4 regions of the Bradyrhizobium sp. USDA 4503 genome follow, and region 3 is predicted to be linked to each of the others. Evidence: predicted binding sites of a transcription regulator. Region 3 holds the regulator's gene; each other region holds the start of a gene.
The links. Region 3 encodes PhoB, which activates phosphate uptake and scavenging genes when phosphate is short. Its sites were predicted from a motif close to TGTCATNNANCTGTCAT; they were not measured.

Region 1 (7,609 bases), 600 kb from region 3:
GGTCGAGCGCCACGGCGGCAAGGCAGCGGCCGGCGTCCTCGGTCTCGCCGCCGAGGAATTCCCGCCAGAAGGACAGATTTTCCGCAACGCTCAGCGCCGGCTTCAGGGCGTCGCGGTGGCCGAGATAGTGGGCCTGCTCAGGCAGGCTGAGCTCGGCGTCGCCGCCTTCGAGCGCGACCACACCCTCGGCGGGAACCAATAGCCCGGCGAGGACGCGCAGCAGCGAGGTCTTGCCGGCGCCGTTAGGGCCGCTGATGGCGAGCGCCTCGCCTGACGTGGCCGACAGATCGAGGCCGGAAAACACCTCGCGTCCGCCGCGCACGCATTTCAGATTTCGTCCCGAGAGCCGCATGGTTCGTCTTGTCACAGCCCTCTGAAATCTTTCGCTACCGCGTGAGAATTTTTGGGTCGCGCAACGCTGTCGCACGCTTGTCGGTGTGGCGGCGCTTCTAGAAAGGTTCTATAAGCCCGGAACTTGATGCAGCACACACAATCGGCGGCCGCAACCCACCCCAGGCCATCCCTTGGCCAGTCTCGATCGCCGGTGTTTAGTTACCCTTGCCGGGTATAACTGAGAATTGGGATTCCTCGCATGACCTCGCTCGACAGCTTCAAATGCCGCAAGACCCTGAAGGTCGGCGGCAAGTCCTACGTCTATTACAGCCTGCCCCAGGCAGAGAAGAACGGACTGAAGGGGATTTCGAAGCTGCCGTATTCGATGAAGGTTCTGCTGGAGAACCTGCTGCGCAACGAGGACGGCCGCACCGTCAAGAAGGAAGACATCGTTGCGGTGTCGAAGTGGCTGAAGAAGCGCCAGCTCGAGCACGAAGTCGCGTTCCGCCCGGCGCGCGTCCTGATGCAGGATTTCACCGGCGTCCCGGCCGTGGTCGACCTCGCGGCGATGCGCAACGCGATGCAGAACCTCGGCGGCGATGCCGAGAAGATCAACCCGCTGGTGCCGGTCGATCTCGTCATCGACCACTCGGTGATCGTCAACTTCTTCGGTGACAACAAGGCGTTCGCGAAGAACGTCACCGAGGAATACAAGCAGAACCAGGAGCGATACGAGTTCCTCAAGTGGGGCCAGAAGGCGTTCTCGAACTTCTCGGTGGTGCCGCCCGGCACCGGCATCTGCCACCAAGTCAATCTCGAATATCTCGCGCAGACGGTGTGGACCAAGAAGGAGAAGATGACGGTCGGCCGGAAGACCGGCACCTTCGAGGTCGCCCTATCCCGACTCGCTGGTCGGCACCGACTCGCACACCACGATGGTCAACGGCCTCGCCGTGCTCGGCTGGGGCGTGGGCGGCATCGAGGCGGAGGCCTGCATGCTCGGCCAGCCGCTGTCGATGCTGCTGCCCGAAGTGGTCGGCTTCAAGCTCAAGGGCCAGCTCAAGGAAGGCGTCACCGCGACCGACCTCGTGCTGACCGTCACCCAGATGCTGCGCAAGCTCGGCGTGGTCGGCAAGTTCGTTGAATTCTTCGGCCCGGGCCTCGACTATCTCTCGGTCGCGGACAAGGCGACCATCGGCAACATGGCGCCCGAATACGGCGCGACCTGCGGTTTCTTCCCGGTCGATGCCGCGACCATCGATTACCTGAAGACCTCGGGCCGCAAGGCCGATCGCGTCAAGCTGGTGCAGTCCTACGCCAAGGCGCAGGGCCTGTTCCGCACCGCCAAGTCGACTGACCCGGTGTTCACCACCACGCTGACGCTCGACCTCGGCGACGTCGTGCCGTCGATGGCCGGGCCGAAGCGCCCCGAAGGCCGCATCGCGCTGCCGGCGGTGTCGACCGGTTTCGCGACCGCGCTGGTCGGCGAATACAAGAAGCCCGAGGGCGAGCAGAAGCGTTATGCGGTCGAGGGCCGTGACTTCGATCTCGGCCATGGCGACGTCGTGATCGCGGCGATCACCTCCTGCACCAACACCTCCAATCCGAGCGTGCTGATCGGCGCCGGCCTGCTGGCGCGCAAGGCGGCCGCCAAGGGCCTCAAGGCCAAGCCGTGGGTGAAGACCTCGCTCGCGCCGGGCAGCCAGGTGGTGGCGGAGTATCTCGCCAATTCTGGCCTGCAGGCCGATCTCGACAAGGTCGGCTTCAACCTCGTCGGCTTCGGCTGCACGACCTGCATCGGCAATTCCGGCCCGCTGCCGGAAGACATCTCGAAGTCAATCAACGAAAACGGCATCGTCGCCGCCGCCGTGCTGTCGGGCAACCGCAACTTCGAAGGCCGCGTCTCGCCCGACGTGCAGGCGAACTACCTCGCCTCGCCGCCGCTCGTCGTCGCGCATGCGATCGCCGGCACCGTGACCAAGGATCTCGCGGTCGAGCCGCTCGGCATCGGCAAGGACGGCAAGCCGGTGTTCCTCAAGGACATTTGGCCGACCGCCAAGGAGATCAACGCCTTCATGAAGAAGTACGTCACCGCGACGATCTTCAAGAAGAAGTACGCCGACGTGTTCAAGGGCGATACCAACTGGCGCAAGATCAAGACCACGGAAAGCGAGACCTATCGCTGGAACATGAGCTCGACCTATGTGCAGAACCCGCCCTATTTCGAGGGCATGAAGAAGCAGCCGGATCCGGTCACCGACGTGGTCGACGCGCGGATCCTCGCGATGTTCGGCGACAAGATCACCACCGACCACATCTCGCCGGCCGGTTCGATCAAGCTGACCTCGCCCGCCGGCAAGTTCCTCAGCGAGCACCAGGTGCGCCCCGCCGACTTCAACCAGTACGGCACGCGGCGCGGCAACCATGAAGTGATGATGCGCGGCACCTTCGCCAACATCCGCATCAAGAACTTCATGCTGAAGGGCGCGGACGGCAATATTCCGGAAGGCGGTTTGACCAGGCACTGGCCCGACGGCGAGCAGATGTCGATCTACGACGCCGCGATGAAGTACCAGCAGGAGAGCGTGCCGCTGGTGGTGTTCGCCGGCGCCGAATACGGCAACGGCTCGTCGCGCGACTGGGCCGCAAAGGGCACGCGCCTGCTCGGCGTGCGCGCGGTGATCTGCCAGAGCTTCGAGCGCATCCATCGCTCCAACCTGGTCGGCATGGGTGTGCTTCCGCTCACCTTCCAGGACGGCACGTCGTGGTCCACGCTCGGCCTCAAGGGCGACGAGAAGGTCACGATCCGCGGGCTGCAGGGCGACCTGAAGCCGCGCCAGACGCTAACGGCCGAGATCGTCTCCGCTGACGGCGGCAAAAAGGATGTCCCGCTGCTCTGCCGCATCGATACGCTGGACGAGCTCGACTACTATCGCAACGGCGGCATCCTGCATTATGTGCTGCGCAAACTCGCGGCCTAAGGCCCCTTTGTTTGAGCATGGTCTGTCCGGAAAACCGCTTCACACTTTTCCGGACCATGCTCCAACGCGGATTTGTGATCGGTGCCTCACTGCTTAGTGAGTAGCGGCTAAAAAGAAGGCGGCCTATGAAAAGGCCGCTTTCTCGCGTTTTGGGGCACGCAAGTTCAGGGACAGACTTCATGCTCCGTACAATTACGGATGGAAATCATCACGACTGGTTCGCAGTATGACAGCGATGATGGCCTATAACTGTATCTCGCGATGGTCCAGCGCCCTTGGTATCTGCGCAATCGTCGCGATCATCCGCCCCGCCCACGCCGATCCGCGTGCCGTCGTCGAACTCTTCACCTCGCAGGGATGCTCGTCCTGTCCGCCCGCGGACAAGATCATCGGTGACCTCGCGAAGGACCCCAACGTCATCGCGCTGAGCATGCCGATCGACTATTGGGACTATCTCGGCTGGAAGGACACGCTGGCCGATTCCCGTTTCAGCGCGCGCCAGAAGGCCTATTCGCATGTTCGCGGCGACCGCGACGTCTACACGCCGCAAGCCGTGATCAATGGCTCCGCGCATGTGATCGGCAGCGATCGCGCCAGTATCGAGGACGCCATCAAGGACACCGAAAGGAGCGGCAGCGTGATGTCGGTGCCCGTGACGATGACGCTGAGCGGCAAGCAGATCAACGTGTCGGTCGCCGCATCGAAGTCGCCGGCCGTGTCGCGCGGCGAGGTCTGGATCTGCTCGATCTCGAAGTCGGTGCCGATCTCGATCGCGCGCGGCGAGAACCGCGGCCGCGAGATCACCTACCACAACGTCGTGCGCAATCTCCTCAAGGTCGGTGACTGGAACGGTTCGTCCGGGAGCTGGACCGTGCCGCTGGAGAACATCACGCGTGACGGTGTCGATGCTGCGGCGGTGTACGTCCAGGACGGCAACCGCGACAAGCCGGGCCCGATGCTCGGCGCTGCCTTCACCTCACTTCACTAGCGCCTCGCTGCGGTAAGGCGCGATGCGCTGGCTTCCGCCGGTCGCACGCATGTTTTCGTGCAGCCGCATGGCGACAAACCTGCATTCAGTGATCTGCCGAAAGGAAGGCGCCGGTGCTTGGCGCGCGCGTCTCGCTTGCGCAGGTCCCAAAACAAAAAGGACCAACTTTCGTTGGCCCAGTGTTGGGATTTGACTCCCCTGCGAACAGGCCCGATCCCGACGGCCCCGGGGGGCTGGGGGCTGAGGAATCCGGAACCGAAAGGACCGGGCCAACGCAGGATTTCCTTTTCGCAGGGCAGCGGGGCGGGCGATGGGCGGAAGTGGGGCAGCAATATGATTCCGCTAACGTTCCCGTGACTCTGCGGTTTTTCGGACAATCCGCCGCGCGCGGCGGTGGTTAAGGCCCGGTTGCATTGCGATTGGCCCCTTGCGGGCCCGCGCGCTTAGCGCGATCATGTCACTCTCGTGACGATCCCGAAGAGGGGCCTTCGGAACCCGATCGCCACCGAGGTGACAGGAGGCGCTCGATGAGTTTGATCTCGGAGGACACTGATCCGAGCGGGAGTCGTGCCGCGGCGCGCACCGCCGCCGCGACCCCTCAGCCCAATCGCGTGACTTTCAATCGACTTGAACTCAACCGCATTCTCAATCTCTACGGCCGCATGGTCGCCGACGGCGAGTGGCGCGATTATGCGATCGACTTCCTGAAGGACCGGGCCGTGTTCTCGGTGTTCCGGCGCGCGTCGGAAGTGCCGATCTACCGGATCGAGAAGGACCCCCGGCTTGCGCGCAAGCAGGGCATGTACAGCGTGATTTCCGCGACCGGCCTGATCCTCCGTCGTGGCCATGAACTCGAACGCGTGCTGTTCGTGATCGATCGCAAGCTGTCGCTGGTGTAAGCGCGTCAGGTCAGTCCGCTTGTAGCCCGGATGGAGCCAACGGGCCGCGCGAACGCGCGCCCGATGACAGGCTCCGCGCAATCCGGGGAAGCTGTACTCGCGTGGTAAGACCGTCCCGGATGTCGCTTCGCTCATCCGGGCTACAAATCCGCTGATCCGGCGGCACAGTTGTGCCCGAGTTTCGTAGCCCGGAGGAGGCAACAGGGCGCGCAAACGCGCTCGATGGCAGGCTCCGCTCAATCCGGGGCCGTTGAAGCCGCGGATGAGCCTGTCCCGGATTTCGCTTGCGCTTCATCCGGGCTACATCACATCTCGCCTCGCCCAAAAGAAAAGCCCCGGCGGAATGGCCGGGGCTTGGATTTGATCGGCTCGCTCGAGGCGCTTAGTCGCGCTGGCCGAGCAGCTGCAGGAGCAGCGTGAACAGGTTGATGAAGTTCAGGTAGAGCGACAGCGCACCAGTGATTGCCGCACGCTCTGCCATCACGCCACCCTGCGAGGCGTAGCCGTAGATGTAGTCGTTCTTCAGCCGCTGGGTGTCCCAGGCGGTGAGGCCCGCGAACACCAGCACGCCGACCACCGACACGATGAACTGCAGCGCCGAGCTCGCCAGGAACAGGTTGACCAGGCTCGCGATGATGATGCCGATCAGACCCATGAACAGGAACGAGCCCATGCCGCTCATGTCACGCTTGGTGGTGTAGCCGTAGAGGCTCAGCGCACCGAACGTTGCCGCGGTGATGAAGAACACGCGCACGATCGAGGTGTGCGTGTACACCAGGAAGATCGACGACAGCGACAGACCCATCAGCGCCGAGAACACCCAGAACAGGAGTTGGGCGGTCGCGGGCTGCAGGCGGTTGATGCCGGCCGAGATGACGAACACCATCGCCAGAGGGGCGAGGATGAACAGCCACTTCAGCGGGCTCACGAACATCGCGTAGCCGAACTGCGTCAGATAGGCGTTGCCGAACTTGGCGACGGCGGCCGACTGGTCGGTCGTCACCGCACCCATGTAGACGCCGAGCGCGGCGAGGCCGGTGATGGCCAGGCCGATGCTCATGTAGTTGTAGATGCGCAGCATGTAGGCGCGCAGACCGGCGTCGACGGCCGCAGCGTCAATGCGCCCGGCGGCCCGGCCGAAAGGAGAAGCGTAGTTGCGGTCTAGGTCCGACATGGTCGAATTCCCGTGGTTGGTCCCGGTGGAGCGCAAGGGATTTGCGGCGCCGGTCGTAAATCTATCTCAGATGGCTCGGTTTGCGGAACATTAATTCCGTGTCATTCAAACCGACCATCCGACCCGATTGGTATGTGGGAAATTAACACATCCGACGCAAGCTTCCACGCGCGGCCGAATGTCGCTCTGCCCTAGCATCATAGGCAAAAACGGCGCTCGCGCCGCTACATTTTGTCACAAATTCCGCAACACTGAGGCCGGCTTCTGGTTTAGCGCGAGCAGCGTCCCGGCGAGCCCCAGTCCGACCGTGACGACCAGCGCGGCGACCACGACCAGCGCGGCGCTGCCGGCCTGCCAGATAAAACTCAGCGTCATCAGCCTAGTCACGATCAGCCAGGCCGCGATCGAGCCGGCGATCACCCCGAACACCGCGGTTGCAAAACCGATCATCAGATACTCCAGCGCGTAGGCGCCGAGCAGTCGCACCCGCGTGGCGCCGAGCGTCTTGAGAATCACGGCGTCATAGACGCGGTGGCGGTGTCCGGCGGCGAGCGCGCCGCCGAGCACCAGGATCGCGGAGATCAGCGTCACGGCGCTGGCGCCGCGGATCGCCAGCACCAGATTGCTGACCACGCTGCCGACCGTCTCCAGCGCCTCGCGGACCCGCACGCTGGTCACCATCGGGAACGCGTCGGCGACCTGCTTGATGATGCGCGCGTCGTCGGCGGAATCGGCGTGTGGTTCCGTCAGGGTCGCGACATGGCTGTGCGGCGCACCCCTGAAGGCATTCGGCGAGAACACCAGCACGAAATTGATGCCGAGGCCCTGCCAGTCGATGTTGCGCAGGTTGGCGATTTTCGCCGGCACGTCGCGTCCGAGCACGTTGACGACGATCTCGTCGCCGATCTTCAACGACAGGCCGTCGGCGATCTTCTTCTCCATCGAGACCAGCGGCGGCCCGCTGTAGTCCGGCCCCCACCATTCGCCCTCGACGATCTTCGAGCCCTTGGGAATTTCGCCGGTGTAGGTCAGGCCCCGGTCGCTCTGCAGCACCCACTCCGAATCGACCGACGGCTTGAGCTGGTCGGCCTTGACGCCGCGCGCGGCCACGATCCGTCCGCGCAGCATCGGTACATCCTCGACGGTCGAGCCGGCGGTGACCTTCGCCAGGAAGGCATTGAAGCGGTCGGCCTCGGTGGAGGGGATGTCGATGAAGAAGAACGACGGCGCCCGC
Region 2 (7,609 bases), 2.9 Mb from region 3:
CCCGCCGCGCGACGTCGCCAGCCAGCAGGCCTGCTGGGAAGGTCTGCAGCAGAAGGTGTTTTCGGTGTTCTCGTCGGACCATTGTCCGTTCCGTTACGACGACCCGCAGGGCAAGCTTGCGCCGAAGGGACGTACCAGCTTCCGCTGGGTGCCAAACGGAATCCCGGGCGTGGCGACGCGGCTGCCGATCCTGTTCTCCGAAGGCGTGGTGAAGGGGCGGATCGACCTCAACAGCTTCGTCGCCTTCAGCGCCACCAACCATGCCAAGATCTACGGCCTCTATCCGCGCAAGGGTACGATCGCGGTCGGCTCGGATGCCGACATCGCGCTGTGGGACCCGAAGCGCAAGGTGACGATCCGTCACGAGTTGATCCACGACGGCGCGGACTACACGCCCTATGAGGGGCTCGAGGTCACGGGCTGGCCGGTGCTGACCATGGTGCGCGGCAAGGTCGTCGTCGATAACGGTACGCTCATTGGCGGCAAGGACCACGGCACCTATCTGCCCCGCGCCAAGCCGCCGAAGGCCGCGACCATTCCGTAACGCGACCAAATCCGTAACAAGCAAAGAGAGAAGGCAGGAGATCAACATGCCCTATGCTGTGACAGACGACGGAGTGCGGCTCTATTTCGAGGAGACCGGATCGGGGCATCCGGTGATCCTGGTTCACGAGTTCGCCGGCGACTTGCGCAGCTACGAGCCGCAGATGCGGCACTTCGGCAAGCGCTTCCGGACCATCGCCTACAATGCGCGCGGCTTTCCGCCGTCGGATGTGCCGGAGCAGGTCTCGTCCTATTCGCAGGCGCGCGCCGCCGACGATATCCTGGCGGTGCTCGATCATATCGGCGCGCCGAAGGCGCATATCGTCGGTCTGTCGATGGGCGGCTTTGCGACGCTGCATTTCGGATTACGTCACCCTGATCGGGCGCTGTCGCTATGCATCGGTGGCTGCGGCTACGGCGCCGAGCTCGATAAGCGCGAGACGTTTCGCGCCGAGGCCGACGTGATCGCGGGCATGATCCGCAAGGAGGGCATGCCGACCTTCGCCGAGCGCTACGCCTACGGGCCGACCCGCGTGCAGTACGAGAACAAGGACCCGCGCGGCCATGCCGAGTTCAAGGCCATGCTGGCCGAGCATTCGGCGGTGGGATCGGCCAACACCCAGCAGGGCGTACAGAAGGAGCGCCCTTCGCTCTACACGCTGGTCGACGAGATGAAGCGGATCAAGGTGCCGACGCTGATCATCACCGGCGACGAGGATTGGCCTTGCCTGCTGCCGGGCATCCTGATGAAGCAGAGCATCCCGTCGGCCGCGCTCGCGGTGATGCCGAACTGCGGCCACGCTATCAACATCGAGGAGCCCGACGAATACAACCGGATCGTCGGCGAATTCCTGGCGCAGGTCGAGAGCGGCCGCTGGCCGCAGCGCGATCCGCGCGCGGTCAGTGCTTCGATCACTGGAATGAAGGGGTAGGCTTCACGCCGAGTTGAATCGCGGCCTTCATCCGCCACCAGACCAAGCATCCGCGCTTTTTGGGACACATCCCCGGAAGGCGCGGATTTTTTTCGGGCGTGAGCAAGCCGCGACAGCCGGCGGTGCACAACCTGTTCGCATGATTGCTGACTGCTGCAGTCATCTCCAACGCGATCCGTTCAATTCCATGTCTTGTGACCGAAACCGCGTCCACAGATAGCCGATCGCGTGAGACGGAAGAGGAGGGCGTCTGTCATGCGCGCAAAGATTGGTCCCCCGATATCTGCAACCGATGCGGACATGAGCGCGCATCATCGTTCGTCGCATTCATTCGACCGACACAGCGCTGTCATCGGTGGTGGATAACTTGTCGCAGGTCGACGTCATAAATCCTTAAAAACAAAAAGGGGCACTACGGTGAAAACCAAATTTCTTTCGACGGTCGGAGTCTGTCTGGTTGCTGCCGCTGCGGTGATGTGCAGCGCCGCCGCTCAGGACGACAACAAGGGCAATAACGGCCACGATCATCATCCGCACGACATCCACACCCAAACGCCGATCAAGCATCTCGTCGTCATCTTCAACGAGAACCGCTCGTTCGATCACTACTTCGCAACCTACCCGGTTGCGACCAACCCGACCGGCTCGATTCCGTTCACGGCGAAGCCGCATACGCCGAAGGTCAACAATCTCGCCAGCGCCAATCTGTTGACCAATAACCCGAACACCAATCCGGCCAACGGCACCGGCGCAACCAATCCGTTCCGCCTCGACCGCACCCAGGCCAACACCAAGTCGCAGAACCACGCCTACACGCCCGAGCAGCAGGCAGTCGACAACGGCAAGGAAGACCTGTTTCCGAAATTCACCGGTCGCGGCACCGCCGGCGGCGTCGGCGCGTTCGGTACCAACGGGCAGGTGATGGGCTATTTCGACGGCAACACCGTCACCGCGTTCTGGAATTATGCCCAGAACTTCGCGATGAGCGACAACAGCTGGACCGACACCTTTGGTCCGTCGACGCCCGGCGCGCTCGAGGTGATCTCCGGCCAGACCAACGGCGCGCAGAACATCGTCGGCTCGTCATCTTCGATCGCCGACGGCCAGGGCGGCCTGACGCTGATCGGTGATACCGACCCTGCCTACGATGCCTGCTCTAGCACGACCAGCCAGGTCCTGATGACCAGCAAGAACATCGGCGACCTGCTCAATGCCGAGCAGATTAGCTGGGGCAGCTTCATGGGCGGCTTCGACCTGACGCTCAAGAACAGCAACGGCACCACCAACTGCGGCCGCAGCACGTTCTCGAGCAACGTCAACGGCACCGTCGTGGACTACATCCCGCACCACGCCTGGTTCCAGTACTACAAGTCGACCGCCAACCCGAGCCATGCGCGGCCGAGCTCGGTGAATGCGGTCGGACACACCTATGTGCCCGGCAGCAAGACGCTCGATCCGGCCAATCACGCCTACGATCTCGAGGACTTCTATGCTTCGGTGAAGGCCGGCAACTTCCCGGCCGTCTCCTACATCAAGATGCCGGCCTATCAGGACGGTCATCCCGGCAACTCCGATCCGCTCGATGAGCAGGCCGGCAATGTCGAGTTGATCAACTTCCTGCAGAAGCAGAAGGAGTGGGGCGAGACCGCCGTCATCATCACCTATGACGACTCCGACGGCTGGTACGACCACCAGTACCTTGCACCGATCAGCGCCTCGTATGATCCCACCGCCGACCAGGTCAACGGTCCCGGCCAGTGCGGTCGCGGTATCGGCAGGCAGACGCCGCCGAACGGCCTCAACGGCCAGCCGGTAAACGGCCGCTGCGGTCCCGGTACGCGTGTCCCGTTCCTGGTGATCTCGCCCTTCGCCAAGCGGAATTACGTCAGCCACACCCGCATCTCGCAGGCCTCCGTCGTTCGCTTCATCGAGGACAACTGGCTGCACGGCCAGCGTCTCGGCGGCGGCTCGTTCGACGACAACGTCGAATCGATCGCCGACATGTTCGACTTCGAGCGCGGCCACGGCCAGGACCACGAGTACCGGCAGGACACGCTGTTTCTCGATCCGACCGCCGGCACCGTCATCGTCAGCGCGCCGGACGATCACCATCACCACTAACGCCCTTCGGTTCTGATCCAATCAGAACCGAAGCTCTGCCCTGACGCGTTCTGCTCGCGCGAACTGGTCTCCAGTTCGCGCGAAAACGCTTAACGACACTGGATCTGATATGAATGGCCGCACCTTGTGGCTTCTCGGCGCCGGCCTGCTGTGCATGGCCGGCGCCGTTGCGGCCGTCGAGACGCAGGGACTTCCGGGGACCAATCCGAACCCGGTGCAGCTCAGGCGTCCGCCTGTTGCTCCGCTGTCCGCCATGGCGCAGCTCGGCCAGAAGATTTTTTTCGACGCGTCGCTGTCCTCGTCGGGCGCATTGTCATGCGCGTCCTGTCACAGTCCGGACCACGCCTACGGGCCACCCAATGATGGGCCGGTGATGCTCGGCGGGCCCGCGCAATCCCGGCAAGGGACACGCGCCGTGCCGGGCCTGACCTATCTCGAGCGGCAGCCGAATTTCAGCATCGGGCCGGAAAAGGACGAAGACGACAATGTCGTCGACTTCGCGCAACTGGCCGCGCTCGGCCAGCAGGCTCCGCGCGCCAAGAAGGTCGCGACCGGGACGGCCGCGTCGGCGGTCAACATCGTGCCGCAGGGCGGACTGTTCTGGGACGGCCGCGCCGATACGCTGCAGGACCAGGCGATCTTCCCGCTGCTTGATCCCAACGAGATGGACGGCGGCAGCATCGAAATCGTGGCGCAGAAGCTGCGCCAGGCGAGCTACGCGCCGCGCTTCGCCGAGCTGTTCGGCGCCGGTGTCTTCGACAATACGCGGCTGCTGGTCGCGGAGGCGATGTTTGCCGTCGCGCGCTATCAGGTTGAGGAGCCGAGCTTCCATCCCTACACCAGCAAGTTCGACTACTGGCTGGAGGGCAGGGCGCGATTGAACGAGAGCGAATTGCGCGGCCTGCAATTGTTCAACGATCCGGACAAGGCCAATTGCGGCGGCTGCCATACGTCGCAGCCGACCCGGGACGGTCTGCCGCCGCTGTTCACCGATCACCAATATGAGGCGCTCGGTGCGCCGCGCAACGCCGCGCTCGCCGGCAACCGCGATCCCGACCATTTCGATCTCGGGGTCTGCGGTCCGTACCGCACCGACATTGCCGAGCAGACGCAATATTGCGGGATGTTTCTGACGCCGACCTTGCGCAACGCGGCAACGCGTCGCGTGTTCTTCCACAACGGCGTCTTCACCAGCCTCGAGCAGGTGCTCGACTTCTATAACTTCCGCGATACCAATCCGGAGAAGGTCTTTCCGCGCGGCGCCGACGGCACGGTGCGCAAGTACGATGACCTGCCGGAAAAATATCACGGCAATGTCGACGTCAGCGATCCGCCGTTCGAGCGCCATCTCGGCGACACGCCGGCGATGACGGCGCAGGACGAGGCCGACATTATCGCCTTCCTGAAGACGCTAACCGACGGCTACCAGCCGGAGCGGTGAGACGTCGCGACGTTCCATCGCGGAACCGAACCGCGAGTTGGCAGGGCTTCGTCATGCGCGCATAATGGGCCCATGAATGTCGTCGAAGGCAACGGTGCCAGAATCCCGGCAATCGGGCTCGGCACATGGGAGCTGCGCGGGCGGACCTGCGCACGCATCGTCGAGCAGGCGTTGCGGCTCGGCTATCGCCACATCGACACCGCCCAGATCTATGACAATGAGCGCGAAGTCGGCGAGGGGCTGCGTGCCTCCGGCATCAAGCGCGACGACGTGTTCGTCACCACCAAGGTCTGGACCACGCATTTCATGGCCAAGGATCTCGAGCGGTCGGCGAAGGAGAGCCTGGCGCGGCTGCGCCTGACCGAGGTCGATCTGTTGCTGCTGCACTGGCCCAATGCACAGGTGCCGCTTGCCGAGACGCTCGGCGCGCTGGCGCGGGTCAGGCAGGCGGGCCTGGCGCGGCATATCGGCGTCTCCAACTTCAAAGTGGCGCTGATCAAGGAGGCGGTGGCGGCATGTCCCGAACCGCTCGCCTGCGACCAGGTCGAGTACCATCCTTATCTCGACCAGGCCGATGTGATCGAGGCCTGTCGACGCCGCGGCATGGCGTTCGTTGCCTACAGCCCGATCGCAAAAGGGCGGGTCAAGGGCGACCGCGCGCTCGCGCGGATCGGCGACCGCTATCGCAAGAGCGCTGCCCAGGTCTGCCTGCGCTGGCTGGTGCAGCAGAATGTCTCCGCGATCCCGCGCACCTCGAAGCTCGAACGCCTTCAGGAGAACATCGACATCTTCGATTTCGAGCTGTCCGTTGACGACATGCGCGAGATCTCGGCGATCGGGAGCGCTGACGCACGGTGACGGGCCCCGCGACGCATGGGCTCTTTGCCTGAGCATCAAGTCTTGGAAAGCATCAAGTTTTGGAAAAATGGCTGGGTCCTGATCCGGATCATGCTAATGCGCCGCTGGCCGATTGCAGCTTTGGACCGAATGGGGATTGAGGCAGGCGGGTTCCGGCCGGTATTGTGGCCGGGCGGGAAGAGACGTCACTGATGTGATCGAGTGGGATGAAGTTTCGGCCAAACGCGGATCTGATGGCGTCGGTGTTCGTGCACCTGATGCTGCTCGCGCTGATTTTCCTTTATTCGGAGGTCCATCAATTCGATCCCGTCGCCGCTGACACGGTGCCGGTCGAGATCGTGACGCCGCAGGAAGTCGCCAAGTCCGAGGTCGAGACCAAGCCCGAACCGGCACCGAGCCCGTCGCCGACGCCCGAGTTGCAGTTGCCGTCGCTCGACAAGACGGTGGATTCAGCCCAGCCCGAACCATCGGCGCAGGCGCCTGCGCCGCAGCAGAACGCACCACAGCAGCCGCCGCAGAAGCAGGCGACGCCGACGCCCAAGCCCAGCCCGGCGCCGCAGCGTGCCGCGGCCGAGCCGCCGCCCGCGCCGGCACAGCAAACGCCACCGATGCCCCAGCCAACGGCGCAGCAACAGGCGGCAGCGTCGCCGCCTGCCTATGCGCAGCCCGAGCCCGATCTTTCGGTCAAATACAACGTCATGCTCGGCCTGCCGCCCGATATCTCCGTGAAGCCGCCAGCCAGCGCGCCGTCCGGCCCCGGACCCGGCAAGGATAATTTCGACGCGGCCGCCACCGAGCAGGCCGATGTCGGCTCGAGCGTGGTCGCCGAATTCCGCCGTCATCTGAAGACCTGCCTGAAGCTCCCGCCGACGCTGAAGACGGGCGATGACGTGAAGATCAAGCTCAGGGTGTTCATGAAGCCTGACGGCAGGCTCGCCGCGTCACCCTTGCTGATCGAAGCCACCGCCTCGGAAAAGGGGCCGCTGTTGCTGAAGAGCGCGACCGATGCGCTGCAGGCCTGCCAGCCCTATGCGATGCTGCCGCGGGATCGCTACGGCGAATGGAAGGTGCTCGACCTCGATTTCAGCCCGCGCGATTTCGCGTCGTAGACCAGGGACGAGCGGCGCACTCGGCCTCGCCCCGCGTGCGGGGAGAGGCCGGATTGCATCGCCAGATGCAATCCGGGTGAGGGGGAGTCTCCGCGAACGCGTCTCTCTCCGTCGATGCGGAAACAGCCCCTCACCCCAACCCTCTCCCCGTAAGAACGGGGAGAGGGAGCGCAGCACGGCCTCGACCGTCGCGTCAGCTTCCCATCGCCTGCCAGGCATTCGAGGCGAACTGCCGGCGCCAGATCACGATCACGACCGCGGCTGTCGTGACGAACAGCACCCAGGGGCTGACGAACCAGCCGAGATAGCCGAGCGCGAAGAAAAACGCGCGCTGGCCGCGGTTGAAGTGCCGGCCTGCGGTCTCGAACAGCCGCGTGGTGCGGATCACATGGGCCTCGGCCTCCGGCGTGTCGCGCTGGTCGGCCGGCGGCATCGCGCCGAACAGGATCGCCACATAGTTGAACAGGCGATAGGCCCAGGCGAATTTGAAGAAGGTGTAGATGAAGATCAGGATCAGCCCGATGCACTTGACCTCCCACAAAGCGGGCGAGGGCGTGAGGTTGACCGGCAGGGCGCCGAGCACGGCGAGCGCGTCATTGGTGGCG
Region 3 (7,609 bases):
TTGCCTTCGAGCGGCTTCCTGCCCTTCTCATGCGCCTTCAGCTTCGCCTTCATGGCGGCTCCGGCGGACAGCATGTTGCGCAGTTCGCCGAGCGGCAGCTCGTTGATATCGAGGAAGTGACGGACCGGCTTGCTCATTATCCAGCCGCCTTCTTCGGCTGCGCCACCGACAATGTCGCGCAGGCGCGCTCGAGCGCGGTGATCGACTGGTCGATCTCGGACTCGGTCACGATCAGCGGCGCCAGGAACCGCACCACATTGTCGCCTGCGCCGACGGTGAGCAGCTTCTCGCTGCGCAGCGCTGCGATCAGGTCGCCCGACGGCACCACGGCCTTGACGCCGATCAACAGCCCCTCGCCGCGTACCTCCGACAGCACGCCGGGATAGCGGTCGACGACGGAGGCGAGCTTCTGCTTGAGCAGCAGCGACATCTTCTGCACATACTCGAAGAAGCCGGGTTTCAGCATGACGTCGAGCACGGCATTGGCGGCGGCGACCGCGAGCGGATTGCCGCCGAAGGTCGAGCCGTGCGAGCCGGGCGCCATGCCGGCCGCGGCCTGCGCGGTCGCCAGCACCGCGCCGATCGGGAAACCGCCCCCGAGCGCCTTGGCCAGCGACATCACGTCCGGCGTGACGCCGGTGCGCTTGTAGGCGAACAGCTCGCCGGTTCGGCCCATGCCGGTCTGCACCTCGTCGAAGGCGAGCAGCAGGCCGTGCTCGTCGCACAGCGCGCGCAGTGCCTTGAAGAACGCCTGTGGCGCCGAGCGCACGCCGCCCTCGCCCTGCACCGGCTCGATCAGGATGCCGGCGGTGTGCGGACCGATCGCCTTCTTCACCGCGTCGATGTCGCCATGCGGCACCTGGTCGAAGCCGTCCATCGGCGGGCCGAAGCCCTCGAGATATTTCGCCGAGCCGGTCGCCGCCAGCGTGCCCAGCGTGCGGCCGTGGAAGGCGCCCTCGAAGGTGATGATGCGGTAGCGCTCGCCATGGCCCTTGGAGAAGTGATAGTGGCGGACCAGCTTGATCACGCCCTCCATCGCTTCCGCGCCGGAATTGCAGAAGAACACGAAGTCGGCAAAGCTCTGCTCGCACAGCCGCGCGGCAAGCACCTCGCCGTCCGGGCTCTTGAACAGGTTCGACATGTGCCAGAGCTTGGTCGCCTGTTCCTGCAGCGCCTTGACGAGATGCGGATGCGCGTGCCCGAGCGCGTTGACCGCGACGCCCGAGGTGAAATCGAGATAGCGGTCGCCGTTGGTTGCGATCAGCCAGGCGCCCTCACCGCGCTCGAAACCGAGATCGACCCTGGCGAAGACGGGGAGCAGATGCGACGTGGCAGCGTTGGTCATGACGATCACTGGCGGTTTTTAAGCCGACAATTGCCGCGCGCCTTGACGCCAGCGCAGCAACGGCCAGCTTCGGAAAACAAAACGGCCGCCTTTGCGGGCGGCACGTGGCGGGCATTCTATGCTGCGGTCGGTAAGTGTCAATCGCCACGAAGTGGCCTTCCTGCAATGCGAAACGAGCGCAATCCGGAGCATTCCGGTGCGGTGGAAAAGCCTCATCGCGATGCTTAACTGTGTGGGAACATGTGGACGCACGACCGCGGACTCTTGCGCCAGAGTCACGCCATATTGTAGCGTTTGGCCTGTCGGGTACGACATCTCGTGCGGCGGTACTGGACCCTCTAAGTAGCCTTTGTGTCTCGCGTAAACGTTCGGGCGCAACACCGTGCCCGGCGAGGGCTAAGGGATTCTGGCCGCAGGGATATTTGTCCAGATTGGCTCGCAGCGCCGCTCCAATGATTGGCCGGCGCTACGCGAAGGGAAGAATGCGATGACTGTATTGACCTGGTCCGACGATCGCGTCGAGCAGCTGAAGAAGCTCTGGGAGTCCGGCCTGTCGGCCAGCCAGATCGCGGCGGAACTTGGCAATGTGACGCGAAACGCCGTGATCGGCAAAGTGCATCGGCTCGGCCTCTCCGGCCGCGCCAAGGCACCCTCCACGGCCGCGCCGCGGCAGCGCAAGGCCCGCCCCGCCCAGCACATGATGCGGGTGGCGCGCCCGGTCTCGCGCGGCAACACCGCGCTGGCGCACGCCTTCGAGGCCGAGATGGAGCCCGATCCGATCTCCTACGACAATGTGGTGCCGATGAGCCAGCGGCTGTCGCTGCTCGAGCTCAACGAGGCCACCTGTCACTGGCCGGTCGGCGATCCCTCGAGCCCGGAATTCTTCTTCTGCGGCGGCAAAGCGCTCGGCGGCCTGCCCTATTGCGCGCATCACTCGCGCGTCGCCTACCAGCCCGCCGCCGATCGCCGCCGGCCGTCGGCGAAACCGCAGATCAAGTGAGCACTCGGGAAAACGACGGAAGACCTCAAAGACAAATCCCCGCGAAAGCGGGGATTTTTTTGTGTGACCCAGCCCGGCTATATCACCAGCGTCGTCCCGGCGCAGGCCGGGACCCATAACCACGAATGGGTGTTGTTAGAAAGCCGTCTGGCCGCGTGCCGATTGCGCTGGCCGCGGCGTATGGGTCCCGGCTTTCGCCGGGACGACGCCGTGTTGCGGTTTATGAATGCCGCATGGCCGTTACGGCTGCGGCTCGGCCTTGGCAAAGCGGTCGTCGAGCGCGTAGCCGGCGCCGCGCACAGTGCGGATCGGATCCTGCTCGCGGCCCGGATTGAGCAGCTTGCGCAGGCGGCCGATATGCACGTCGACGGTGCGCTCATCGATGTAGATGTCGCGGCCCCAGACGCTGTCGAGCAATTGCTCGCGGCTGAACACGCGGCCGGGATGCTCGAGGAAGAATTCGAGCAGGCGATACTCGGTCGGCCCGAGATCGATCGGACGGCCCGAGCGCGCCACGCGGCGCTTCTCGCGGTCGAGCTCGATGTCGCCGTAGGTCAGCACGGTCGCAAGCCGCTCCGGGCTGGCGCGGCGCAACAGGCCCTTCACCCGCGCCAGCAGCTCCGGCACCGAGAACGGCTTGACGATGTAATCGTCGGCGCCGGTGGCAAGCCCGCGCACGCGCTCGCTTTCCTCGCCGCGCGCGGTCAGCATGATGATCGGAAGCTGCTTGGTCTCGGGCCGCGCCCGCAGGCGGCGGCACAGTTCGATGCCGGACAGGCCCGGCAGCATCCAGTCCAGCACCACGAGGTCGGGAACGCGCTCCTTCAGCCTTGTATCCGCATCGTCGCCGCGCCCCACCGTCTCGACATCGTAGCCTTCCGCATCGAGATTGTAGCGCAACAGCGTCGTCAGCGCTTCCTCGTCTTCGACTACCAGAATGCGTGCGCTCATCGGTTTAAGTTCTTTCTCTGTGGTGATCCGTTGCCCAGACGCAAACCGAAACGCTTACTTCCTTGAGCATAGTCCCCGCGGAAACGATTTGTCGCGAGGATCGTCCAGTTTCGCTCTTGCCGGTTCCGTGCTTGCCGATCATGCCTCAGTTGCCCGGCACCGTGGTGGCAAAAGTGGTCATGTCGCCCTTCGGGCGCTTGTCGGTGATCTGCTGGCCCTCGATCATGTAGAACACGGTCTCGGCGATATTGGTGGCGTGATCGCCGATCCGCTCGATGTTCTTGGCGCAGAACATCAGATGGATGCAGAACGAGATGTTGCGCGGATCTTCCATCATGTAGGTGAGCAGTTCGCGGAACAGCGAGGTGCAGATCGCATCGACCTCCTCGTCGCCCTTCCAGACGTTCATCGCCGCCGGCAGGTCGTGCGCGGCATAGGCGTCGAGCACCGACTTGACCTGCGACAGCACGAGGTCGGTCATGTGCTCGAGGCCGCGGATCAACTTCAGCGGCTGGAAATCGCTCTCCAGCGCCGCGACGCGCTTGCCCATGTTCTTGGCGAGGTCGCCGATCCGCTCGAGATCGGTGGCGACGCGCATCGCGCTGACGATCTCACGCAGGTCGATCGCCATCGGCTGGCGGCGCGCGATCGTCAGCACCGCGCGCTCTTCGATGTTGCGCTGCAGATTGTCGATCTCGATGTCGGCGGCGACCACGCGCTTGCCGAGCGCGACGTCGCGACGGATCAGCGCGTCGACCGACTCGGTAATCATTCGTTCGACCAGGCCGCCCATCTCGGCGACCAGGCGGGTCAACTCCTGCAGGTCGCTGTCGAATGCCTTGGCGGTATGTTCAGAAGCCATCGCTTGTCTCCCTCAACCATGATCCCGGGGATCATGGCTTCGTGTCCTGAATTTTAGCATGACCTGATCGGAAAACCGGTTTCCACTTTTCCGGATCATGCGCCGGTCAACCGAACCGGCCGGTGATGTAGTCCTGGGTGCGCCGATCGCCCGGTGAGGTGAAGATCTTGTTGGTGTCGTCGAACTCGATCAGCTCGCCGAGATACATGAAGGCGGTCTTGTCGGAGACGCGCGCCGCCTGCTGCATGTTGTGGGTGACGATCGCGATCGTGTAGTCCTCGGAGAGTTCCTGGATCAGCTCCTCGACCTTGGCGGTCGAGATCGGGTCGAGCGCCGAGCACGGCTCGTCGAACAGGATCACCTCGGGGCGCACCGCCACGGTGCGCGCGATGCACAGGCGCTGCTGCTGGCCACCGGAGAGCGACAGGCCGGAGGCGTTCAGCTTGTCCTTGACCTCGTTCCACAGCGCGCCGCCGCGCAGCGCCTTCTCGACCCGGTCGTCCATCTCGGACTTCGAGATCTTCTCATAGAGGCGGATGCCGAAGGCGATGTTCTCGTAGATCGTCATCGGGAACGGCGTCGGCTTCTGGAACACCATGCCGACCCGCGCGCGCAGCAAGTTGAGGTCGAGCTTGGGGTCGAGAATGTTGGTCTGGTCCAGCATCAGCTGGCCGACCGCGCGCTGACCCGGATACAGGTCGTACATCCGGTTGAAAATGCGCAGCAGGGTCGACTTGCCGCAGCCGGACGGGCCGATGAACGCCGTGACGCGGTTGGTGCCGAGCGTCAGGTTGATGTTCTTCAGCGCGTGGTGCTCGCCGTAATAGAAGTTGAGGTTGCGCACCGTGACTTTCGGCGGCGCTTCCGGCAGCGGAACCTGGGGAATGTGGCCTGCGGCAGTCGTGGAGACGGAAAGCTCGGTCATTTTGCGGCCCTTTCGGCACCAAGGATACGCGCGCCGATATTCAACGCGAGCACGGTGAATGTGATGAGCAGCGCGCCGCTCCACGCCAGCTCTTTCCAGTAGGCGTAGGGGCTCTGCACGAAGTTGTTGATGGTCACTGGCAGGTTGGCCATCGTCTTGGTCAGATCCAGGCTGAAGAACTGGTTCGACAGCGCGGTGAACAGCAGCGGCGCGGTCTCGCCGGCGACGCGGGCGGTCGCCAGCAGCACACCGGTGATCAGACCCGATCGCGCGGCACGATAAGCGATCCGCTTGATCACCAGCGAACGCGGCAGGCCGAGCGCGGAGGCGGCCTCGCGCAGCGGATTGGGCACCAAGAGCAGCATGTCCTCGGTGGTGCGCAGCACGACTGGGATCACGATCACCGCGAGCGCAAGGCTGCCTGCGATCGCCGAGAAGCCGCGCATCGGCACCACCACCGCACCATAGATGAACAGGCCGATGATGATCGAGGGCGCGCTGAGCAGGATGTCGTTGATGAAGCGGATCACCGAGGTCAGCTTGTCGTGCTTGCCGTATTCGGCGAGGTAGGTGCCGGCGAACAGGCCAAGCGGCGCGCCGATGCCGACGCCGATCACGGTCATGATGACCGAGCCGACGATGGCGTTGAGCAAGCCGCCTTCGGTCGAGCCGGGCGGCGGCGTGTTCTGGGTGAACAGCTGCACGCTGAGGCCGGCAAGGCCGTTATAGAGCAGCGTGATCAGGATCAGCGCCAGCCAGGTAACGCCGAACAGCGCAGCGCCGACACAGAGTGCGCGGATGACGATGTCGCTGCGGCGGCGGGATTTGTAGATCGGGTTCATGGCGTTACTTCCCCGCCTTCTTTTCAAGCCGCATCAGCATCAGCCGCGCGCCGGCGAGCACGAAGAAGGTCAGCACGAACAACAGCAGGCCGAGCAGGATCAGGCCGGACTGGTGCAGGCCGTCGCTCTCGGCGAATTCGCTGGCGATCGCCGCCGAGATCGTGGTGCCCGGCGCGAAGATCGACGACGAGATCCGGAACGAGTTGCCGATGATGAAGGTCACCGCCATGGTCTCGCCGAGGGCGCGGCCGAGCGCCAGCATGATGCCGCCGATCACGCCGACGCGGGTGTAGGGGATCACGACGCTGCGAACGACTTCCCAAGTAGTGCAGCCCATGCCGTAGGCGGCCTCCTTCAGCACCGGCGGCACGGTCTTGAACACGTCGACCGAGATCGCGGTGATGAAGGGCAGCACCATGATCGCAAGGATCAGCGCAGCGTTGAACAGGCTGAGATAGGACGGCGGGCCGGCGAACACCGCGCCCAGCACCGGGACGCCCTCGAAGATCCGGATCATGAAGGGCTGGAAGGTGTTGGCCAGGAACGGGCCGAGCACGAAGAAGCCCCACATGCCGTAGATGATCGAGGGGATGCCGGCGAGCAGCTCGATCGCGATGCCGATCGGGCGGCGCAGCATTTGCGGGCAGAGCTCGGTGAGGAACACGGCGATGCCGATGCCGACCGGAATGGCAATCAGCATCGCGATGACCGAGGTGATCAGCGTGCCGTAGATCGGGCCGAGCGCGCCGAGCACCGGTGGATCGGCCGAGGGCGCCCAGCGCTGCGTCCAGAGGAAGGCGAAGCCGTATTCCTTCATCGCCGGCCAGGCGCCGACGATCAGCGACAGGATGATGCCGCCGAGGATCAACAGAACCGAAATCGCCGAGATACGGGTGATCCAATAGAAGGTGAGGTCACCGAGCTTGAAGGCGCTGAGGGCCTTGGCGCGATCGTAAGGTCCCGCGGCTTCCATCACATCGCTCTGAACAGCCATGTCTGCCACGCCAATCCCCTCTTTAGTATGCAAAAGCCACGCAAACCGCTACGCCCCGAAGCGATCTTCACTGACGCATTTGGCCGGGCGTCGTCGTTCCAGCCACGCCCCTTGAGGCGCGAACCCGGCCTCGATCGCGCGCTTATTGCCGCGGTGATGGAGACCGGGTCTTGGTCGCTCAACCTGTGCCGCGATCGAGTCGGCACAGGCCCTGTCGCAGCGTCGGACTTAGCTCTTGATGTCCGACGACCAGGTCTTCTCGATCAGCTTGACGACCGAGTCCGGCATCGGGATGTAGTCGAGCTCTTCGGCCGCCTTGTCGCCCTTCTCGAAGGCGTACTTGAAGAACTTGAGCGCTTCCTGCGAGGCCGCCTTGTCGGTCGAGTCCTTGTGCATCAGGATGAAGGTCGCCGCGGTGATCGGCCAGGAGGCCTCGCCCGGCTGGTCGGTCAGGATCACGTAGTAGCCGGGAGCCTTGGCCCAGTCGGCATTCGAGGCGGCAGCCTGGAAGGCAGCCATGGTCGGCTGCACGGTCTTGCCGGCCTTGTTGACCAGCCCGGTGTAGGTCAGCTTGTTCTGCTTGGCGTAGGCATACTCGACATAGCCGATAGCGTTCTTGGTCTGGCTGATGTTGCCGGCAACGCCTTCGTTGCCCTTGGCGCCGACGCCGACCGGCCACTCGACCGCGGT
Region 4 (7,609 bases), 440 kb from region 3:
TGCGCGTGATGTTCGTGATGTCGCTGTTGAACGGCCGGGCGATGGCGGCGGGCCACAAGACCGCGGCGGACGAGATCATCCGGCTTGCCGGCGGCGTCAACGCCATCGATGGTTACGACGGCTACAAGCCGGTCAATGACGAGGCCATCGTGGCGGCGAAACCGGATGTCGTGCTGTCGATCGATCGCGGCAAGGATTCGCTGACGTCGGATGCCGTGTTCGCGCATCCGGCCTTCGCGCTGACGCCGGTCGCGGCCAACAAGGCCTTCATCTCGATGGAAGGCCTTTATCTGCTCGGCTTCGGACCGCGCACCGCGGCCGCGGCACGCGACCTCTCGGTCAAGCTTTATCCGGCGCTGGCGCCGGAGGCCGACTACTTCAAGCCGGCAGCGCTGACCGCGAATTGCCGGCAATGAGCGTGCTGGCCGAACGCCGCCGGCGTGCGAAACGACGGCGCGCCGGCATGTCGCTGCGGCCGGCCGCGACACTCACCCTGCTCTGCCTGCTTGCGGCGCTCGCAGGCACCGCCCTCGTCGCCCTGACGGTCGGGGCTGCCGGCATTCCAATGGCTCGGCTTCCGGCGGCGCTTGGGCTTTGGGCTGATCGTGTCGCCAACCCGCTGCTCGCACGCGACCAACTCGTGGTGTGGTCGATCCGCATCCCGCGGATCGCGGCGGCGGCGATGGTCGGCGGCCTCCTTGCCGTATCAGGCTCGATCATGCAGGGCCTGTTCCGCAATCCCCTCGCCGACCCCGCGCTGGTCGGCGTCTCCTCCGGCGGCGCGTTTGCCGCGGCGGCCGCGATCGTGTTCACCGACAGCCATCTCGGCGAAAGTCTGCGCTTCCTGCAACACCAGCTGCTGCCGATCGCGGCCTTTGCCGGCTCGCTGATCACGACCGTCGTGCTTTACGGCATCGCCAACCGCGGCGGCCGGACATCGATCGCGATCTTCCTGCTGGCCGGGCTTGCGATCGCCGCGATCGCCAATGCCGGCATCGGCCTTCTGGTGTTCGTCGCCGACGATCGCCAGCTTCGCGACATCACCTTCTGGCTGCTCGGCTCGCTCAGCGGTGCGACCTGGAGCAAGCTCACGGCGCTGGCGCCGGTGCTGGCGGTCGCGCTGGCCGCCTGCCTCTCGATCGCGCGCGGGCTCGACGTGCTGGTGCTCGGCGAGGCGGAGGCGTTCCACAGCGGCGTCGACGTCGAACGGCTGAAGCGGATCTCGATCGTGCTGGTGTCGGCGATGACCGGGGTCGCGGTCTCGGTCTGCGGCGTGGTCGGTTTCGTCGGCATCGTGGTGCCGCATCTGTTGCGGCTGGTGATCGGGCCCGCGCATCGGCTGCTGCTGCCGGCCTCCGCGCTGCTCGGCGCCATCCTCCTGGTCGGCGCCGACACCGTGGCGCGCACCATCGTGGCACCCGCGGAAATGCCGATCGGTATCCTGACGGCAGCGATCGGCGCGCCGTTCTTCCTCGCCATGCTGCTGCGGCAGCGCGGGCTGGTGTCGCTATGACGGCCCTGCTCGAAGCACAGTCGGTATCGATGACGGTCGGCGGCACTGATCTGGTCGATGCGGTGTCGCTGCAGATCGGCGCCGGCGAGATGGTCGCGATCGTCGGTCCCAACGGCGCCGGCAAATCGACCCTACTGCGGATGCTGTCGGGCGACCTGCGTCCGTCCCGCGGGGCGATCAGGCTGAGGCAGCGCGACCTGCAAACTTACCGACCGCGCGCGCTGGCGCAGCACCGCGCGATGCTGTCGCAGCATGTCAACGTCACCTTCCCGTTCACCGTCGAGGAAATCGTCAGCATGGGCGCCGGCGAAAGCCCGCGTGCCGTGGCGCGCGCGCTGGTCGAGGCGGCGCTCGACGAGGTCGGGCTCGCGCGTTTCCGTTTCAGGCAATTGCCGACACTGTCCGGCGGCGAGCAGCAGCGGGCGCATTTCGCCCGCGTGCTGGTGCAGCTCGCCTGCGGCGAAGCGCTGCATGGACCGGGACTGTTGCTGCTGGACGAGCCGACCTCGAGCCTCGATCTGCGCCACCAGATCGACCTGGTCGAAACGGCCCGGCGGCGCGCCGCCCGCGGCACCGCGGTGATCGCGATCCTGCACGACCTCAACCTCGCGATGCGGTTCGCCGACCGCATCCTGCTGCTGCACCGCGGCCGGCTTGCCGTCGACGGCGACCGTACGGCGGCGATGAAGGCCGAGACGCTGCGCGAGATCTTCGAGATCGACGCTGCGATCGCCTATACCGGAAACGGCGTGCCGTTCCTGCTGCCGCAGACGATGCAGCCGGCGGGCAAGGCGACGTAACGCCGCAAGCCTTATCCCGCCGCAACATCCGCGGTTCACAAAACTGTCAGCCGGCTGTAACAGGCGGCTCGGAGAACACCGCATCGTTTATCCTTTGGGAGATCAACCATGCGCCTGTCCCTGCTCTGCTCCGTCGCCTCGATCCTGCTCGCCACATCGGCATTCGCGCAGGGTGAGGGCGAATTCCCGGCGACGCTGGCGGGACACGCCGTGATGCCGGCGGAGAGCTTCATCGACGCGCCCGCCGACGCCCCTGATGATCTGAAGACCTCGGGCAAATACACCACCGGCAAGCGCGTCGACGCCATCGGCACCGTGATGGGCAAATCGTACGAGCGGCCGACCGGCGTGTCGCTGCCGTTCAAGGGCCAGCCGCTGCAGGGCCATTCCGGCATCAAGGTGATGCCCGACGGCTCGTTCTGGGTGATCACCGACAACGGCATGGGCTCGCGCTACAACTCGGCGGACTCGATGCTGTACCTGAACCGGCACAAGATCGACTGGGCGAGCGGCAAGATCGAGCGTCAGGAGACGGTGTTCCTGCACGATCCCGACAGGAAGGTGCCGTTCCGCATCGTCCACGAGGACACCGCCAAGCGCTATTTGACCGGTGCCGATTTCGACACCGAAGGCTTCCAGATCATCAACGACATTTTCTGGATCGGCGATGAATTCGGGCCCTACATCCTCAAGGCCGACAAGACCGGCAAGATCCTCGCCGTGTTCGAGACCGTCGCCGACGGCAAGCCGGTGCGCTCGCCGGATCACTGGGCGGTGCAGTCGCCAGGCGCGCCCGGCGCCAGCTACACCAACGTCAACCTGCGCCGCTCCAAGGGCTATGAAGGTTTTGCTTCCTCCAAGGACGGCAAGTTCCTTTACGGCCTGCTCGAGGGGCCGCTGTGGGATGCCGACAAGAAGGATTGGGAGAAGGTCGACGGCAAGGAGGCCTCACGCATCCTGGAATTCGACGTCGCGGCGGAGAAGTTCACTGGACGCTACTGGCAATATGCGTTCGAGCAGAACGGCAATGCGATCGGCGACTTCAACATGATCGATCCGGCCCAGGGCCTCGTGATCGAGCGCGACAATGGCGAAGGCACCGCCGACAAGGCCTGCCCGCAAGGCCAGCGCGGCGAGAACTGTTTTCCTGACCTCGCCAAGTTCAAGCGCGTCTACAAGATCGAGCTGTCCGATGCCAATGTCGGCAAGCCGGTGCGCAAGATCGCCTATATCGACCTGATGAAGATCCGCGATCCGAACAAGAAGGCGCGCAAGCCGCTCAACGACGGCGTCTACACCTTCCCGTTCTTCACCATCGAGAATGTCGACCGGGTCGACGAGACCCACATCATCGTCGGCAACGACAACAACCTGCCGTTCTCCTCCAGCCGCGACCCGAACAAGGCCGATGACGACGAGTTCGTGCTGCTCGAGGTCGGCGAGTTCCTGAAGGCGAAGTGAAGGGCTGCTTTCGCCGATCACACGCGTGTCGTTGCCCGGCTCGGCCGGGCGACCCGGTATTGCAGAGACGTCCGAACTTAGTGGATGGGCCGCGGCGTACTGGATGCCCCGCTCAAGGCGGGGCATGACAGCGAATATGCGGATAGCGTGATGCTCATCCCGGCACGACGGCCATTCCGTCATCCCCGCGCAAAGGCTACGCCTTTGTCGCTGGAGGTGCGAGCCTTGCGGCGCAATTGCGCCGCTGGGCGAGCCTCGAAGGATGCACGGCCACCGATGCAGCCGCGCGGAGACAGCCGGGCCGCCGCCCTTCGAGACGGCCGCTTTGCGGCCTCCTCAGGGTGACGGTGATACAGCTCAGCGCGCGGCTTCCGTGATCGTCACTCCTTCTTCGTCCGGTAATCTCCGAACGTCGTGTCGCGCTGGTCGAGCTGGGCCTTCACGCTGCCGCCGTCGCGGCGGAAGCCATGTAGGCCTTGCTGGCCTCGGTCGTGAAGGCCAGCGCCTGGATCTCGGTGCCGGCACGCATCGCGGCGCGGGCGCCCATGATTTCCATCGCGCGGTGGACGCTACGCTTGTTGAGCTGCTGCAGCTCGATCGGCACCTTGGCCGCGCGCTCGGCGAAATCCAGCGTCTTCGTCTCCAGCTCGGCGAGGGGAAACGACCGGGTCGCATAGCCCCATTCGGCGGCCTCGCGGCCGGACATCGCGTCGCCCGTCAGCATCAATTCCATGGCACGGCGCATGCCGACCAGCCACGGGTGATACTGCATGTCGGGCGGGCTCATCAGCCGCACCGGCGGATAGCCGATCTGGGCGTCGTCGGCGACGTAGACCACGTCGCAGGCGGTCGCGAGCTCGGTGCCGCCGGCGAGGCAATAGCCGTGCACCTGCGCGATCACGGGCTTTGCGAGATCCCAGATCGAGAACCAGCCCTCGACGACATGGCGCGACCATTGGCCGGGCCCGGATGCCGAGTGATAGGGCTGGTCGACGCGATTGTCGGCGGAGAGATCGTAGCCCGCCGAGAAGCAGGGTCCGGCGCCGCGCAGGATCGAGATCGAAATTTCGGGATCGCGGTCGGCCTGCTCCAGCACCTCGAAGATCTCGCCGCGCAGGCGATTGTTCAGCGCGTTGCGCTTCTCGGGGCGGTTCAGCGTGATGCGGCGGACGCGCGGACGCGGATCATCGACGATGATGTGCTGGTAGCTCATGGATCCTCCCGATCTCAGGCTTTGTTGCCTTTGGCAAAGTGATGCCCGAGATCGGCAGGGTTGTCATCGGCAGATGACGCAGGTCCTCATAGCGTTTTCAAGCGAAGTGGGTTCCGGTTCGCGTGAAGAAAACGCGTCAAGCAACAACGCTAGAGCCCCGGCACGGGCTCTAGCCCGCCGGCACCATCACGACGCCCTTGTCCTTGGGCCAGCGCATTCGCCAGGCGAAATTGATGTCCCTGATATCACCGGCCTTGGCCTCGAACGCCCATTCCAGCACGCCGCGCTTGTCGCGCAGATTGGTGGTCGTGGCAGGCGTCGACGACGGCAGCATCTCCACCACGATATCGTCGTTCTCGCTGACCGGGAGCTGATCCTGGACCGCGACCTTGATCGGGAAGTCGTGGCCGTTGCGCACCGTGGTCTTGAAGGCGCGCTCGTCGGTCTTCGACGTGGTCACGATCAGGCCGGCGGAGCCCTCGTTGCGCTTCACCACCGTGCGTTCGATCTTGACCTTGTCGTCGGCGCCGAAACCGAGCCGCACTGTCTCGTCCTTGGCGGCGGTGGCCATCCGGCTGCGGCCGACAAAGATACCGTCGCGGTAGATCGAGATTTGCCCCGGCAGCAACGGCGCATCGTCGGCCTGCACGAAGCTCGCTTCCAGGAACGCGGTCGGGTCGATCACCGGAACGGCGCGAACCGCGAGATCGGGGGTGATGGTCGCCGTCGAGATGCGCAGGCTCTTCGCGCCCTCATTGGCGGCAACGCTGACGCGGCCGGGAATCTTGAAGGTGGCCTGGAAGGCGCCGACCTCGGCGGTGGCTTCCAGTTCGTCCATGCGTCCCCCACCAAAGCGGAATTGCTGAACCGCGTCGGCGGCCGGCGCGGGTGCCAGCGCCTCGCGCGACCGCATGCTGGCCTCTCCCGAAAGCTTCGCCAGCGGTCGCGGCGGCTGCGGATATTGCACGATCAGCGAGCGGAGGTCGGGCGCATTGCCGCCGCGCGCGACCCGCACGGTGGAGACGACGAGCGCCACGTTCGACCAGTCCTCGCCGGTCGACTGGGTGATCTCAGCGCGGCGCACCAGTTCGATCGCGGGCTTGCGGTCTTTGGCGCCGGTGTCGAGCCGGGCGTCATAGAGCGGCGTCCAGCGCGCGTTGGGAACCGCATAGGTGACCCGCAAGGTCGCCTTGGTCGCCGCTTGCGAGGCGACATCGATCCGCACCTCGACCTTGCTCGGCGGCTTGCTGGTGCGATCGGCTGCGAGCTGCGCAAGGTCGCGGTCGATCACGCGGATCTTGCGCTCGGCGTCACGGATCGCGCTGTCGGCGGTTGCGACCTCGTCGGCCACCGCCGAGAACGCCGCGCGCCACTCGCTGAGCGGACGCGCCTCGCCCTTTTCGCCGAGGCCCGCGGGTGACGCCTCGGCAAACCGCTCGGCAAATTTGCGCCGCGCCTCGGCCGCGCTGATCAGTCCCTGCAAATCGGCGCGCTGATCGTTCAGCGCCTCGATGCGCTTGTCGATCTCGGAGAGATTTTGCGGCAGCAGCGGCCCCGGCAGCTTGGTGTCGATCGCGCCTATCGTGAGCTTCGCTCCGCCCTCGCCTTCGACCCGCAGCGAGGACGGATCGAGCCCGATCGGGAAATCCCTGGCGATGAGGGTGTTGTCGCCGGCAGGCAGATCCAGCGTGATGACGCGGGTGACGCTCGCGCCATCGGGATAGACGGTCACGGCATCGACCTGCGAGGCCGCATCGAGATTGGCCGCTTGCAGCGGCCCGGCAACCAGCGCACCCGCCAGCACCAGGCTGGTGGTCACAAGATAATTCGCAATCCTACACATGACATCCCTCCGGAAAAAAACGCCGCATCGCGCGCGAGACGAACGGCGCGCCGGGCTCGACTGCGCGCCGTTTCTCGTGGTGAGACGCAGCGAGGAAGGGACTGGTTCGATTGAGGTTTCCCTGCGGCGCGACGATGGCGCCGCCGCGGCTGCCGCATGGCGCGGCGATGTCTTTCGGGCGTTAGCGATCTGCCTTGCGCCGGATGAACAGATAATTCGGCACGAAGCCGGCCAAGGTGATCGCGATCATGATCCACCAGCCGCGCTGAAACGCTGCGATCCGCTCGGTCATCGAGACCGGCGTTGCAAGGATCGCCACAAAGATCGCGACGCCGATCGCCAGTGCCGCCTGCCGGATCATGTTGATGACGCCGGAGCCGGTGGCAAACGACGACGGCGGCAGCGCGCCGGCGCCGACGCCCATCAGGGTCGGAAAGGTCAGCCCGACGCCGATACCGATCAGCATCACGCCCGCGACGACGGCAGGCGCATTGGGGTCGGCCCCGAGCAGCGTCGCCCAGATCGCGAGGCCGGCCGCGAACAGCAGGATTCCGGCGGAGACGACGGCCGCGGCGCCAAACCGCGCAATCAGCCGGCCGGCAAACAGCAGCGAGGTGATCGGCACCATCAGCGGGCCGGGAGCGATCGCAAGGCCGGTCTTCAACGCCGACCAGCCCCATACCGTCTGCTCCCACAAGGCGCAGGACAGCAGCATGGCGCCGAAGGCCGCCGAATAAGGCGCCATCACCAACGACGCGCCGGTGAACGGCCTGACCGCG

Region 1: a site for PhoB is predicted at 4,757-4,773, ahead of ACVMIH_RS26535 (DUF2794 domain-containing protein). Genes of this name have one in related genera too.
Region 2: a site for PhoB is predicted at 1,857-1,873, ahead of ACVMIH_RS10025 (phospholipase C). Genes of this name have one in related genera too.
Region 4: a site for PhoB is predicted at 2,358-2,374, ahead of ACVMIH_RS21920 (esterase-like activity of phytase family protein). Genes of this name have one in related genera too.

Annotation. Positions count from the first base shown of each region.
Region 1 covers NZ_JBSRXS010000001.1:5,564,101-5,571,709, reverse strand. Annotated here, with positions in the region: gene ccmA (heme ABC exporter ATP-binding protein CcmA) at 1-352, opposite strand, end outside; partial or broken gene acnA (aconitate hydratase AcnA) at 593-3,314, shown strand; gene ACVMIH_RS26540 (DUF1223 domain-containing protein) at 3,541-4,302, shown strand; gene ACVMIH_RS26535 (DUF2794 domain-containing protein) at 4,830-5,201, shown strand; gene ACVMIH_RS26530 (Bax inhibitor-1/YccA family protein) at 5,584-6,375, opposite strand; gene ACVMIH_RS26525 (ABC transporter permease) at 6,610-7,609, opposite strand, start outside.
Region 2 covers NZ_JBSRXS010000001.1:2,036,005-2,043,613, reverse strand. Annotated here, with positions in the region: gene hydA (dihydropyrimidinase) at 1-544, shown strand, start outside; gene ACVMIH_RS10030 (alpha/beta fold hydrolase) at 591-1,475, shown strand; gene ACVMIH_RS10025 (phospholipase C) at 1,950-3,596, shown strand; gene ACVMIH_RS10020 (cytochrome-c peroxidase) at 3,706-5,037, shown strand; gene ACVMIH_RS10015 (aldo/keto reductase) at 5,110-5,895, shown strand; gene ACVMIH_RS10010 (hypothetical protein) at 6,102-7,004, shown strand; gene ACVMIH_RS10005 (DUF599 domain-containing protein) at 7,198-7,609, opposite strand, start outside.
Region 3 covers NZ_JBSRXS010000001.1:4,965,978-4,973,586, forward strand. Annotated here, with positions in the region: gene argF (ornithine carbamoyltransferase) at 1-137, opposite strand, end outside; gene ACVMIH_RS23935 (acetylornithine transaminase) at 137-1,345, opposite strand; gene ACVMIH_RS23940 (GcrA family cell cycle regulator) at 1,833-2,345, shown strand; gene phoB (phosphate regulon transcriptional regulator PhoB) at 2,586-3,296, opposite strand; gene phoU (phosphate signaling complex protein PhoU) at 3,442-4,158, opposite strand; gene pstB (phosphate ABC transporter ATP-binding protein PstB) at 4,265-5,083, opposite strand; gene pstA (phosphate ABC transporter permease PstA) at 5,080-5,925, opposite strand; gene pstC (phosphate ABC transporter permease subunit PstC) at 5,930-6,919, opposite strand; gene pstS (phosphate ABC transporter substrate-binding protein PstS) at 7,148-7,609, opposite strand, start outside.
Region 4 covers NZ_JBSRXS010000001.1:4,527,783-4,535,391, forward strand. Annotated here, with positions in the region: gene ACVMIH_RS21905 (heme/hemin ABC transporter substrate-binding protein) at 1-416, shown strand, start outside; gene ACVMIH_RS21910 (FecCD family ABC transporter permease) at 413-1,513, shown strand; gene ACVMIH_RS21915 (heme ABC transporter ATP-binding protein) at 1,510-2,313, shown strand; gene ACVMIH_RS21920 (esterase-like activity of phytase family protein) at 2,422-3,774, shown strand; gene ACVMIH_RS21925 (enoyl-CoA hydratase-related protein) at 4,214-4,987, opposite strand; gene ACVMIH_RS21930 (mucoidy inhibitor MuiA family protein) at 5,157-6,830, opposite strand; gene ACVMIH_RS21935 (MFS transporter) at 7,012-7,609, opposite strand, start outside.